Regions from separate parts of the Ruminiclostridium herbifermentans genome, predicted to be linked through region 2. Evidence: riboswitches for the same ligand, from Rfam matches in the RefSeq annotation. Region 2 holds a riboswitch; the other holds the start of a gene.
The links. Region 2 has a riboswitch for cyclic di-AMP ahead of EHE19_RS11655 (C40 family peptidase). Riboswitches for the same ligand answer to the same signal wherever they lie in the genome.

Region 1: it holds a riboswitch for cyclic di-AMP, as region 2 does, so the genes downstream of both, dapB (4-hydroxy-tetrahydrodipicolinate reductase) here and EHE19_RS11655 (C40 family peptidase) in region 2, are expected to answer to the same signal.

The regions. Positions count from the first base shown of each region.
Region 1 covers NZ_CP061336.1:2,982,053-2,989,797, forward strand. The annotation lists gene EHE19_RS12160 (Ger(x)C family spore germination protein) at 1-1,064, opposite strand, end outside; gene EHE19_RS12165 (GerAB/ArcD/ProY family transporter) at 1,048-2,157, opposite strand; gene EHE19_RS12170 (spore germination protein) at 2,290-4,011, opposite strand; gene EHE19_RS12175 (D-alanyl-D-alanine carboxypeptidase family protein) at 4,586-5,815, shown strand; gene dapB (4-hydroxy-tetrahydrodipicolinate reductase) at 5,867-6,727, opposite strand; cyclic di-AMP (ydaO/yuaA leader) riboswitch at 6,963-7,103, opposite strand; gene EHE19_RS12185 (3D domain-containing protein) at 7,237-7,745, opposite strand, start outside.
Region 2 covers NZ_CP061336.1:2,863,159-2,870,903, forward strand. The annotation lists gene holA (DNA polymerase III subunit delta) at 1-817, opposite strand, end outside; gene EHE19_RS11650 (DNA internalization-related competence protein ComEC/Rec2) at 1,105-3,519, opposite strand; gene EHE19_RS11655 (C40 family peptidase) at 4,222-5,109, opposite strand; cyclic di-AMP (ydaO/yuaA leader) riboswitch at 5,114-5,245, opposite strand; gene EHE19_RS11660 (GNAT family N-acetyltransferase) at 5,372-5,899, opposite strand; gene EHE19_RS11665 (hypothetical protein) at 6,382-6,645, shown strand; gene EHE19_RS11670 (aspartyl-phosphate phosphatase Spo0E family protein) at 6,652-6,807, opposite strand; gene EHE19_RS11675 (sodium-translocating pyrophosphatase) at 7,401-7,745, shown strand, end outside.

The DNA.
Region 1 (7,745 bases), 120 kb from region 2:
CCCTCATTTAGGTATTGTTCATATGCAGCTTTAAGTTTAGCTCCATTTTCCGGGTCATCATAATCATTGTCACTTTGTACTGCTTTCACATCAACATTCAAGTCTAATTTTATATTAATTTGAGGTTTCCCATTAATTATTTTAACTTTAGAGGAAGATGTCCTTAATTTTGTAACATTCCCTAATACTTTAAACCTATCATCCAAAGGGTCAACTATCTCTATTTCTTTATTTTTTGTGCTTGTCATTAATGCAAATAACATTGCCTCATCCTTATTGAGTTTTCCAACCATTTTGTCCATTTTGAAAACTGCCAAACCCGCTACTGACATACTTCCCTCTTTATTTTCATCCCCTTTGTTTTTATCATCTTTATCTTTATCTTCTTTACTACTTTCTTCATCTTTTTTATCTTCTTCCTCTTGCTTTTTATTTCCGTTATCAGATTTTTCCTCATCATTGATTGATTTATCTATAGCTGCATAGATTGCAATAGGCTGAGTGCTTTTGTACTTAGCTCTGTACATATAGTCTTCTAATTGGGTATCTTTTACAAGAAAATCAGTTTCAAAAGATTTAAATAGTAAATCATAGTGTTTTGCAGGGCTTGATGAAAGTTTTGGCTTTATAGATTCAATATATTTTTGAGCTCCCTCTGAAGAAACAATGATTTCAACACTAGGTCTAAGCTCTATATTTTGTTGTAAACCATTCAGAAAAGCCATTATGCCTTCTTTTGCCACTTCCTCAGAAACAACTATTATTTTAGTGTGTGACAAATTTATTTTTCTTTCTAAATAGGCACTAGTTTTTTTTAATCCAGTTAAAAAATTATCAGTTTTAAAAGTCTTGATATCTGTGCTTTCTCCCTCACCACCTGTAATAGATTTGGGAACGGCAGTTTGAAATGTAAGATTAAAAGAATTATCATCGGCCTTGTCTACGCCTATTGCTATTACATAAGCCAAATCATCTACTTCATTACTATCATAACAGCCTGAAACTGAAACAACAGAAATTATTGTAATTAGTAGCAAAATTAAAGTTTTAAGTTTTCTGCTCATTTTTGTCTCCTTTACCGCTTAATCCCACTTTTTTAATTGAACCAATTATAATTAAAATCAAAGGTATAATCATTCCAATAAGCAATATACTATTTACTATGCCAATGCCTAGAAAATCAATATTATACGCTTTTGAAAGATAAGCTAGTGAAAATACAATAATAGCTATTGGTAAAATTATAGGCTTAGATTGTTTTAAATCAAGTGATTTTTCAAGCACATATATAATGAAATTGAATATTGCTCCTAAAAAAATGATAGCGCAAATAGAACTAATCAATACTGAAATAGACTCAATTCTTTGAATATAATTTCCAAATTCTATGTGTCTAGCTAGCTGAAATATAGGTATCTTTTTGTCTACAGCCAGTTCATATGGAAATATAAGAATAAAGCTAAGTGCGGACCATAGTAATAGTAATCCCGATATGATTATATAGGAATATCCTACTTTTTTAAGATGTTGTTTTTTAAAAAACGGAACCATCAAAAATAAGATAATAAAAGAAAAAAACACATTAAGCTTTAATATGCTTCCCTTTGAAATTGATATAATACCTTCACCTAAAATAGGAAATAGATTATATAATCTAAAGTCAGGAATAACACCTATAGTTATCAAAATAAAGCCAAAAACTATTATAGGTACTAAATAAGCACTTATCCTTGCAATACTCTCTATTCCGTAAAATGCACTTATTACCATTCCAACACAGAAAAGCATTTCAACATACTTAAATGTTGATTTGTTTAAAGAAATAATTTTTAGTGTTTGTGTAAAAGCTCCCATAAAAATAGAAACTACAAATACTAAAAATGCTGTTATCAATAGTCCAATTATAACTTTAAAAACCCTACCGCCAATGCACTCTGAAATGTCTATTAAGTCTAAACTGCCAATATTTTTGTATAACCTAGCTAAGAGTGCAAAATAACAAATTGCAATTATAGTTATGATAATAGGAATAGTCCAGCAAGCACTTCCCCCAAAGTTTACTACATTCCGAGGGAATACAAGCATTATATTAGCAAATACAAAATTCACCATCAGAGCTGTTGCTTCCCATGATCCAAAACCAATTTTATTCTTCATAATATATCCATGCTCCATATTAAGGTAAATTCAGCGAATTTACTGGCACGGAATCCTTCCTCCTTTATATTAACATAGCACTTATTTTAGTTGTTTCAAAACATATACTGATAATTAGTATCATATATATTTTTACTTATCATCCTCAGTGTCCGAGTCTTTTTCTGTCCATCCTCTACTTATTTTAGGCTGACTCTTTATATTCTTAACATTTAAATAATCCGGTCTTCTTTCCTGTTTCCATGTCGGCTTTCTTGTCAGCTTATCTGCATACTTACCATTTGTAATTGGTGCAAAAGGTGTTAAAAAGGGTACACCAAATGATTTCGATGACGCAAATACCAAAGAATTTATAACTAAACCCAATGATATGCCTAAAAATCCTGCTATCGCTCCAAGAATTATATACGCAAATCTAATTATTCTTACAGAAAAGGACATAGAAAAGCTAGGTACTGTAAATGAACCCAAAGCTGTAATAGCAACAATTATAATCATAATTGGGCTGGCTACATTAGCAGATACAGCTGCTTGTCCAAGAATAAGACCTCCAACTATACCTATGGTAGAACCAATTGCTCCTGGTACCCTAAGTCCTGCTTCTCTTATTAACTCAAAGCAGAATTCCATTATTAATATTTCAATTATTGAAGGAAAAGGTACATTTTCTCTTGACGCCTCAATTGCAAACAATAAATTAGTTGGAATCATTTCTTGATGAAAATTTGTTATAGCAATATACGTTCCAGGCAATAAAAGGGCAAGAGCTATACCAATAATTCTTATTATGCGTATAAAATTTACATATGGATACCTGACATTACTATCCTCTGTTGTATGCAAGAATTCTGTTATAGTAGCAGGCATTACCAAAACATGAGGGCTTCCGTCTAAAATAACTGCAACATTTCCTTGAGAAAGCATCATTGCTACTTTATCCGGACGTTCTGTTGCAAATATTTGAGGAGCTGTAAGAAATGTGCTATCTTCCAATAGCTGCTCCAACTCACCAGAGTCAAATATATAATCTACCTTTATACTTTTGACTCTTTTTAATACTTCACGAACTAACGAATCATTTGCTATATCTTTTATATACAATACAGCGCAAGGAGTATTGCTTCTATCACCTACAGATACACTTTGTATTATTAAATCCTTGTCTTTAAGGATTTTTCTTATTAAAGCTGTATTGGATCTGAGCTGTTCATTAAACGCTTCCTGAGGACCGCGAATAACAGTTTCTGATTTAGGTGCGTCAATCCCTCTATGTTCCCATGTTTTTATATCTGCAACAAATGCATATTCCAAGTCCTCAATAAATATCCCACACCCGCCAAAATTGACAGCACTTACCACATCTGTGTAACTTTCAGCTTTTTCTATCTGATTATATGTTATCAACCTTTCAAAAATATAATCTCCTATAGCTTTTGTTTCATCATATATTTTAATGTTTGAGAGAAGCATGAGTGGTTGCAAAATGAAATTACTAATATTAGTACTGTTTGTCATCCCATCAATAAAAATTATAAAGGCTTTAACTGATTTCTCCTTAACAGTCAAATTGAATTCCCTAAGTACTATATCGCTATTTTTAGGGATGTCATAGGTTGTCTTAATTACTTTTTTATTAAGTTCAATATCATTTGTTATCTTATTTTTTAAAATATCATCTTTAACTGGACAGCCTATAAAGGCTCCTTCAAGTTCTTTTTTATTAAATACATCCAGAGAAGAAACATTCTTTGCAGTATCGCAATTTATAGCTTTATTCTCTTCCAGAACAAAATCATTTTTTATAGGTTTTTCTTTATAAATAATATATTTACTGATAGATTTAAATAGTCCCAATTTAATACTCCTTTTCAGCACAAAATTATGAAATATATTTAGGCAAAAAAATGTCCCCTGCTTTTATAAGTATTTAGTAACTCTTTGGTTTTTATGCAGCGAGAATACCTCCTGACCTACTTACATCCCGCTATTCCATAAAAATAACATCTTGAGGCTAAGTATTTTAATGAGACAAGAAAATATCTCATACTGTATAAATATCTGGTACCTCTTTGGTTTTTATGCAGTGAGAAAACCTCATTTATAAAAAATTTTATTTTGAATTTAGGTAATATAACCAATCAAAAGTATTATGGTAAATAAATTACATTAATATACATGTAACTAAACACAATAAAAATATAATTGAATAATCAGCTTTCAATTTATAAATTTATACTGATACGCGAGTACAACTTAGATAAATGGATTGCTTGGTTAAAGATATTTGTTTAAATTTGTCGGTTAATTGCTGTAATACTTTTTTAATAATTTCTTAATACTTTTTGCTTGTTAATTATTACATAATAAATTATTATATATTTAATTAGAAATATTAATTATTAATAAGTATTTTTTCCACAGGAGAAAAATGAAAAATAAATCAACAATAACCATTTTAATTGTATTAGCATTTATTTTAATATTTAATAGCGTATCTGTTTTCGCTTGGACACCTGAAGAGGATTTATCTGCCACTTCAGCTATTTTGATGGATACTACCAGAGGTCAAGTATTATATGAAAAGGGAGCAGATGCTATTAATCCGCCATCTATTATGTGTAAGCTGATGGCAGCTTTAATAACCATTGAGAAATCTCAATTAAACTCTATGGTTACTGTGAGTAAAAATACAGCCAAAATTAATGGTTCCTCCTTGAATCTTGTAGTTGGAAATCTTTATAGCGTAGAAGATTTATTATACGGCATTATATTATCACAAGGAAATGATGCTGCAATAGCTTTAGCTGAATATGTTGGTAATGGTAGTATAGATAAATTTGTTGGTTATATGAATGACAAAGCAAAAGAGTTAAATTTAACTGATACATTTTTTGTAAATCCAACGGGATTGCATGATGATAAACAATTTACGTCAGCTAGAGACATTGCAAAACTTGTAAAGTTTGCAATTTCAAATCCTACCTTTAATTCATTATTTGGTTCAAAAGGTGTAGCTTGGATTAATGGAAAGAACTCTTCAATTCTAACTAACCAAAACAAGCTTTTTTGGAGTTATTCAGGTGTTGATGGCGGTAAGGTTGGTTCTACTCCTCAGCAGGGAACTACTTCTGTTACTACAGCAACAAGAGATAATAGACGGTTAATAGCAGTCGTATTTGATGAAACTGAAGAAAAAGCACTATCACAAACTGCTCAGCTGTTTGATTATGGTTTTTCTAACTTCTTTACTGGTGTTCTAGTTTCTAAGAATACCCCTTTAAGAAGCATAACTGTTGAGGATTACAAGGTCGATTTAATTAGTAAAATTGATGTTCTTTACACATATCCAAAAGGTGACAGCTTTATTAAAAATATCAGCTTTGATATCAATAAAAAACTAAGTCTCCCTATTAGTACAGATACAATTGCAGGCGTATTGACTTACACGTTAAATGATGACACTGTAGTAGAAGTTAATTTATATCCAGATAAAGCAGTTACAGCTCCAGAGGATTATAGAACTAAAATAAAATCAATATTTAAGGAAAATCAAGATTTATCAATAATAGTATTTATACTTTTAACCATTGAATTAATTATAGTGATATATAAATTGATAATTCTAATTATTAAAGTATTAAAAAGAACAAAAACTTAGTTCACTTGAGTGTGTGAGCTAAGTTTTTATATTATTAAATTAAGTACATTATTAGACTATTTCTGCATCAAGCTTACCTTTATAACTTTTTTGCCTTTTTGATCTATTTGAATTTTCTATATATGTTTTCAATACCTTTTCTAAATCAAGAACATCCTTCATTTCAAAATAACCTGATTTTTTATGAATGAATTTAGCAGCCTTTATTGCTCCTTCAGCAAATGCTTTTCTAGAAAAAGATTCATGACTTATTTCTATTTTATCTTCCTCTCCAACAATCATAACTTCATGCTTGCCAATTACTCCTCCTGCTCTTACTGAATTAATAGGTATTTGATAACTATTAGCAATTGGAGAACCTACATTTTTTAATCCATTCTGAATTTCACAAGCAATTTTTTCTGCGGTTCCTGAAGGTGAGTCTAGTTTATTTTTGTGATGTACCTCTGTAATTTGAAAATCGTAGTTATTTAGAAGGCTTGCTGCTATATTTGTAAGAAGCATCAATACATTTACGCCTAAAGTAATATTAGGTGCATATAATATTCCATTTTTGTATTTTCTAGCTAAAACATATATCTTTTTTAGCTGATAGGATGAAAATCCAGTTGTTCCTATTATAATATTAACTTTATACTTTGAAAAAATCACTGCATTTTTTAGGGCAGCCTTTGGATTAGAAAAATCAATTACAACATCTGGTTTGTCTTTAAAAATCACCTGTTCCAGTTTTTCAGAACTACTAATAATTATTCCCGTATCATCAGTACCTATAACCTTCCCTAAATCCTTGTTCAAAGATTTGCTATTTGGGCTGCATATAGCTGAAACAATATGAAGATCTTTGTCATTTAAAATTGCTCTAGAAATTTCCTTACCTGTACGGCCAACACCTGCTATGCAAATTTTGATCACTAAGCTTTCCTCCTTATTTATAAAATGATTTAGCCACTGCTTTTAAAAGAGCGACTAGAATGTGACACTTACAGCATAATCAAAATGCTGCGCTTTAATCAAAAGTGCAGTTTTGTGCAAGTTTTTTACTTTGCACTTATACTTTTAAGTGTTAATAAATATGAAGAAAATGAATGTTAATGAAAATGCTACAGTATTAACTGTAGCATTGGATAGAATTATCAAATTAAATTCACTTTCTCCCCAACGCTTACGAAGTTAGCTGTCGGATTCGGGTTGCAAGAGACTAACCCTACCTGAATTATCAGGATTCACCCCATTTAATGGTTCCCCCGCTTATAGTTTAATAACTATAACTCAGCGACAAATCTTTAGACACCAATGCAATATGGACACTGATTCTAAAAATTTATATATTTTTTTGACTTAGCAAACATATTTTATCGTACACAATTAAAAAAGTCAACATTTCCACATAGAAGTTTAATTTCCCTAAAATACGTTGATTAACCCAGAATAGATGTATCAATCTTCCCATTTCCCATTTTTACTAAATATACATCATAATACTGATTGCCTAAAGCTTTTGCAAAATTCTTATCAAATACAGCAAAGTCAAATCTATTTTTACCCTTTATTGCACTGCCTGTATCCATAGCAATAGCATAGCCAAGGCCTTTTATGTAAAATATCGTTCCATATGGCCAATGTTTTTTATCTATTGCAACTGACACACCTGGAATTATTGGGTGTCCAGAACTTGTTATTCCTTTGTTATTTCCACATTCCTCTACCGAAGGCGTATAGGCTGTACCTAGAAATTTTCCTATATATTCTTTTTTTATATTACTATTAGTCAATGATTCGCTATTATATATTTTATAAGATTGAGGTGTCAAACCCACTGATGCTGCTTTTTTAAGTGACTTTTGAAGTTCAAGATTATCTTTTAGTAATTCGTTGTTTTGCTCCTCTATTTTTTTTCTATTTTGTTTTAGTTCATTAATTTCTTTCT
Region 2 (7,745 bases):
TTTGCTTCAAAAGCTTAATCCTGTACAACATCCTTATTTGACGAATTATCATAAATAGAATTTTTTGCATAGGTTCTTTGAGGGCTGCCATATCATTTAGCAAATTAAGGGCTTTTGACACATCACCACCTGAAATAGCATCTGTTAGGTCAAATATTTTGCTTTTAATTGATTTGCTGCATACGCTTTCAATATCATTCATTGTTATTTGAGGCTTTTCACCCACATAATTAACTATTTTATCAATTTCGTTAAGCAGCTCAGTCATAGAATAATCGCTATTTTCAACCAAATACGAAGCAGTCAGCTGATCTATCTTCTTGTTGTGACTTTCAAATGCCTTAATAACCCATTTAACTAAAACCATTGGCTTTTGAAAAGGGAATTCAACAACAAGACCAGCACTACTTATGGTTTTATACAGCTTAAGCCTTTTATCAGCCTCAGCTTCAACCATAATCAGACAGGTATATGACGGCATATTCTTTAAGTAATCAGATAATTTGTCATTACCAGTTTTTTTTGAGGAACTTCCTGCAGCATCACCTTTTTTTGACTTAAACAAGCCTGAATTCTTTACAATAACCAGCTTCTTTTCACTGAAAATAGGCAGGGTTTCACAGCTGGCTATAATTGATTCTTCATCTATTTTTCCTTCATAGGTAATAAAATTAAGTTCACTATTTTCTTCATTAACTGTTAATTTCTGAATAGCATTAATATAATATTTTATTAAATACTCTTCAGCACCATAAAATAAATAAACATTTTGTAATTTATTTTCTTTGATCTGTTTTTTTAATATATCTATACTCATATATTTTCCTCTTTCACCTTTTATAAATGAAATGGTAACAAAACTAATTCATTCAAATTTTAATTTTATTCAAGTTAATTTTATTCAAATTATTCAAGCCTGGCACATAAAAATGGTAAGGTAGACTTTATAACACAACTAATTCTTGCAACTATTTCTAATCAAACTTCTGGACAAAAAACAGAACCACACTTACTTTCCATTACAAATATCATTAACCATAATTCTGCAACATTGACTTACAATTGCAAAATAATTTTACTGGCAATAGCAGACATTGTCTAAAATCAGCTATTTCCGCTATAAAGCATGGTTTTAATGCTAGCGCCTTCACCATAGCTAGTTACAATGACTGCGCCTCTTTCATCAGTTCTAAGGGGTAATATCCCACTCTCTGTAAGTCTATCAACAACAAATTGAGAAGGATGTCCAAAATTATTTTTTCCTACAGAAATAACTGCATATTTAGATTTTAATTGCTTAACAAACTCTTCACTTGTTGAACTATATGACCCATGATGTCCAACCTTCAGAATATCAGTACTCAAATCCAAGCCTTGTTCTATCATTCTCTGTTCTATTGGAACTTCTGCATCGCCTTGGAATAAAGCCTTAAAATTCTTGTATTTCAATTTTAACACTAATGAACTGTTATTCAAAGACTGTTGAGACAAAACATCTTGCTCAAATTTCATAGGGCTAAGAACATCAAATACAGTGTCTTCATCCAATCTTATTATATCTCCTTTTTTGCACTCAACAATATTAATTTTCTTTTGATTACACAAATTGATTAATCTTTCAAAGCCTTTGCCATCAGTATCAGGCAATATAACCATTCCAACGCTCATCTCTTTTAGTATTGCCTCTAAGCCCTCAGTATGGTCAGAATGTCCATGAGTTGCAATTACAATGTCTATTTTTTTAGTTCCTTGGTCCAAAATATACGGTACCACAACTGATTCCCCTACATCATATGTTGATTTCGAGCCTGCAGACTTACCACCACCGTCAATAAATACTTTCGTACCGTGAGCAGTTCTTATAAAGGTGCAGTCCCCTTGACCTACATCTAAATAAGTAATTTCCAGGGGCTTAGGAATTATATTTTTTATGATAATAATTATAATTGTTAATGCTAAACAAATATATTTCACATATCTAAACCATTGTTTGTTTTTTATAAAATATCTCCATTTAAAAATATATAGTACAGCAATATAGTAAAATACAATTATCCATAAAGGTGGTGTAGGAAGCTTTAAAGAAGCATAAGAAAGCTTTGCCGTGCTTTCAGTTATAAATAGTACAAAAGATAAAAATGTATTATTTATGTAACCTATCAAGACGGCAAGATTTATATTTACAATGCCTGCAAATACCATAATAAAGCCAATAATTGTAATCATCTGAACCACAGGCACTACCAAAAGATTTGATATTATTGATATTGTTGAAAGATTATTAAAATAATAAAGCGTAATTGGTATAACCCCAATCTGTGCTGCAAGAGTCGCTGCAAGTGTGTCCGATATAATATTGGGTAAATACTTATTATCAATACATTCCTTAATTTTTTGATAAAACATTACCAGTGAAATTGTTGCAGCAAATGAAAGCTGAAATCCTATATCAAATAATGTATATGGATTTATAAATAACAAAATAATTGCAGCAGCTGAAATACTGGTAAATATATCGGTTTCCCTCATAACTAATTTTCCAACCAATATTATAATTCCCATTATTACAGCACGAACTACAGAGGCTGAAAATCCAGCAACAAAAACAAAAAGAATTAAAACAGCTATTATCAGTATACTTGACACAGCATTTCCAATACGCATTTTTTTAAATATGTACGTAAGAGGCAATATAATAAAAGCAACATTCATACCAGAGGCAACCATTATGTGCGTTAAGCCGGCTTTGCTAAAAGCATTATATGCATTTTCATCAAGTCCGTCTTTATATCCTATAATCATTCCCGCTAGCAATCCTGCTTGGTTCTTGTCTAAACAAAACTCAACTATTCCCAGCACATAATTCTTTATGCTAAATCCCAGCTTGTTAATCCATCCACCGCCTTTATTTCCAATTAAATCTATATCTGAAATATTTCTTAAATACACTGCCCCCGATACACCTAAACCGGCTAAATAGCGTTTATAATTAAATCCTCCAGGATTGACAGCTGGTTTTGGCTTTTCTATGTTTCCAGTAAATGATATAGCAGCTCTATAGACAAATGCGTTATTTTTCTCAAAATACTCGCTATTATTTGAAGTATTAATAAGCAGCTTTCCAATAACTTCTTTCTCATTTTGTTCATAGATAATTTTATTTGTTTTCATAAAAAATTTTATTTTTCCATCTGATGAACTTTCAATTTCACTGTCCACATAGCCCTCAATAGTCACCGTCTGATTGTAAAATCCATCAAATGTGTTTGAATAGTTTTTCTCCGCATTATAAAAACTAATACCACCATAGGCTAAAAAAGCAAGGGATGCTATTACAATAAACATAGCTTTCTTAATTTTATTGAAAAAGAGGAAAATAAAAAATAAGCTTAAGGCTATAAATGTTAAAACAAATAACATTCCAAAATAAGAGCATAACAAAATGCCTAAAATAAATGATACACAAAAAAAGCAAAGCGGCCTCTTTATGTAAACGTTAAATTTTTTCAAATTAACCACCCTTTGAGTAATATTGGTTTACAATACAATATCTATTTTAATTTCATTTCTTTATTTCATTTTTTAAGTAATGTGCAGATAAGTACGATAATTCAGCTTTCCAATGAAAGGTATATTTAAAGATTATTAATAGCTGCTTCCTAGTAAACCAACTTTTTAAGTGATTTGTTCGTTAGGGTTCTGATTTGTTTTATTATTGTCAAATAAACTAATTTTTTTAAGTGAGAAAGTTGATTTTTTTATTTATGAATTTCTAAATTTTGCGAACATGCACCTGTGAAAAGATTAATCTAAAGTTTAATAATCAACTTGCGTATATAGAGTTCATCGGTACGAAAGGAAAGAACCAAATCTCTTTTGGATATGAAGTACCCATTCCTTAACCATGATTATAACTTTGATAGAACAATAAGATTTGTTAACTAAAGAAAGTTTAAAGATTGGTAAATCTGTGAATTGTTAATCTAAAAATAAAGAACTTAGTTATATCATTACTTGATATTTTATAAAAACAAGAGTTTTTAGAAGTAAATATTACCTTTGGAATTGCTGAATGAAATTTAGTATCAATAAAAAATCTTGAAATAAAAATGATTACTTATCACAAAATAAAAATAACAAAATAAAAACTGCCAAAAACATCATAGAACGTAAAATCAGCTAATACTAGAGATTTTACGTTCTATATAGTATTACATAATATTACATAACTCTTTTAGCACCAATATATGTTCCTCTATACTCTGATAATTTCTGAATAATAACTGAATTATTCGTAGATGAAGCATGAATAAATTTGTCATTACCCATATAAATACCAACATGATCTATAGAGCCTGCTTTCCCTCTGCGAGATGCATCAAAAAATAAAATATCTCCAGGTCTTAATGCACTCTTAGAAACTTTGGTACCATTTGAATACATATCTGATGCTGAACTACTTAGACTAACTCCGAAATGCTTGTAAACATAACTTACAAAGCCCGAGCAGTCAAAACCATTTGGACTTTTACCTCCAGCTACATAACGTACACCAACGTATTGCTTTGCAAAAGCTATAACATCACTGAGATCAGAATTATCAGACTCAGTAATAGTAACTGCAGTTGTTGAACGTGATGTTTTTGCTGAAGCAGTAGTAGAATCTACAAATTTGGTAGCAACATATCCTTCCTTTGAATCTACTTTAACTTTGTGCCAGCCTGATTGAGTATCAAGAATAACAACACTTTTTCCATTATTCAAAGTACCAATTATATTGCTTTCTGTACTAGCACTAGATCTAAAATTAACACCATTAGCATTAATTTTCCCTGCTGTCTGCAGTGGTTTTATGTAGTCACTGCTTACCCAACCTGTCTTTCCACTAAAGGAAATCTTGTACCAGCCATTAGACTTATCAATAATTGAAACCTTTGAATTGGATAACTTTGTGATAACATCGGAAGATGTATTAGGTGCCTTTCTCATATTTACATTTGTTCCATCAATTTGTCCTGACTGACTAGCAGCCATTACAGCTGAACAAACAAGAACCAGAGAAAAAGCAAAAATACATGCAACGAGTATCTTGTTAATCTTACCTATCATTAGCTCCTCCTATAATAACGCTTCCGAAGTTAGCTGTCGGGCTCGGGCAATAGGATCGCCCTACTATTTTCATAGATTCACCCCAAATATTTTGGTTCCTCCGTACCCGTATAACGGGATTCAGCTATTTTTATGCTACAAAGCTATTATATTCATTTTGTAACAGTTTGTCAAACTTTTCGCAACATTTGCGCAATTTTTTGGTAATATTTTTGTAATCTTCTTTTAAATACTGATACATATGGATTAGTTTTCCAATCAGTTATTGATTTCTTATATCTTTATACATGAATGTAACTAATTTACTTGATGAATCTGAACATAATTCAGAGAGCTGATTACATTCTTTATATCCACATTTTTTCCAAAACCTTATCCCAGTAATATTTTTCTTATATACCGAAATATAACTTTTCTCCATACCAAATTGCTGCATCAAAAAATTTTCTAATAAATTCATTACTTGAACTCCATGTCCTTTTCTTTGATATGGCTTGTTTATTGCCAGAGAGTTAATCCATATAATTTTTTCATTTTTAATTATTATGCCTTTAATAAAACCAATAACTTCTCTTGATGGTACTAAATAAATATCAAGAAAAAATACATTTTGTCTTGTAATAAACTGAGAAATTTGATGTGAAAACTGTTTGTAATCTATAGTGTTAAATATACCTGTAGCATAACTATAATCGTATGTATTTTTATATATTGAATAAATATTGCTTATACTTTCTTTATTAATATTTCTTATATTGAACGTATCATTTGTTATATTTATATTTAACATAATTAAAATAGCCTTCCTCTTGTTGAATAAAATAATAGACAAAATTATTATAACAAAAAAATATAGTGCAAACTCTAATTTAATTTCCAAAGATATTTTTCATAAAAAATTACTATATAAAAGTTCTCTAATAAAAATTCTCTATTAAAAATTCTCTATTAAAAATTCTTTCATTAAATTTTCTTAATTTTCTTTATTTTTCTTTATTTAATTTTCTCTTTGGAACTTTTCCTTGATATTTCTATTTATACTTTGATATTTCTATTTATACTTTGATATTTCTATTTATACTTTTTCATCGCAATTACTTTAGTTTATATAAGGAAATAATTGACATACTTTAATTTTCATTGTATTTTTTATATATCAATAAATTAATTGCAGGTATAGCCATAATAAAAATTTGTCAAAAATTAAAGATAGATAGGCTTACGCCTAACAATCACAGATATTTTCAGTTTCGCTGAAAGAAGGAGGAACAAATGCAATTTGAAACGAACTATACAGGAAGTGACGATGTTTTATTGGAATGCTCATACTTGTTAATATCAATTTTATTAAAACAGTATAAAGAAAACGTAATTGACTTAGATTGTTTTAAAAGTAACTCTATAAATAAAATACAATACATCTTGAATAACTTCCATAAAATACAAGATGAGTCACATAAAGAAAAAATAAAAAAACTTATAAACGAATGTATTGAAATAAATAATAGTAATAATGCAAAAACCGCACAAAAGTAATACTCATTAGTCAATATTATAAAACTCTAATATCAGACTATCCAAGCGTTTACTTAGCAGAAGAATATCATGTTTTGCCCATGGCTCATTTTCTAATAATTTGTAGAGTTCGCTTTTTAACAACTCTACTTCCTTATTAAGCATAATATTTTTATCTTCCATTATATACCACCATTCTCTTCATTTGTGGAGTAATATACTACATAATTTTACCATCATATAATTCAAAAGTAAATATATCTCAACATGTTATAATATCAAAAAATCATATTTTATAACGTTAATAAATTATAATTTATCAAACATTGTAATCAAATTCAATATATAGAAATTACACATTTAATAATACTAAATATTGTGTATTATGTAAATTATTTCAATAGAATTTTTTCTAAAATTTTCGTTTCCTATTATTAGCATTCAAGATTTAAAAACATATTCAAAACTATATATTGTAGCCAAAAAAACTAATAGCACTATATGAATAAATTTCCATATTTACATTAATATTACTATAAATATTATAATTTAATATTTACAGCCTTTTGTAACATTAATTTCCCCTAAAAAAACAAAAATATTTTATTCTATTTTTGGTCTTTATAGAATAAAATTCATGTTACAGTTCAAATATATTAATCCACAAAACATCATATATTGTTTAAAGGATAATTTATTATTTTATAGAATTAGTATACTATACCATAAATTTACTTTTGACATTAAATATTTTATTGTGAAAGGATGTGTAAAAATTGTCTAGCCTTAGTAATGCTACAACTTTTGAAACTGTTTCGGTTTGGTGTGTTCTCATAATCGCCTTTTTGGGATTAGGCTACGCATTATTACTTCGCAGTCAGGTACTAAAGTTTGATAAAGGTACCCAACAAATGCAGGAAATATGGAGTTCAATTAAAGGTGGAGCTGATGCATATTTACGCCGTCAGCTGAAAACAATTCTTCCACTTATTGCTATCCTTACGGTTTTGTTATTTTTCTCAGTATATATTGTTCCACCAAGTGATGAAGCTGTAGAGAGATTTTCAAATCTGAGTGAAGATAAAATAAAGCTTGTTATTGGCTTTGCAAGAGCTATTGCT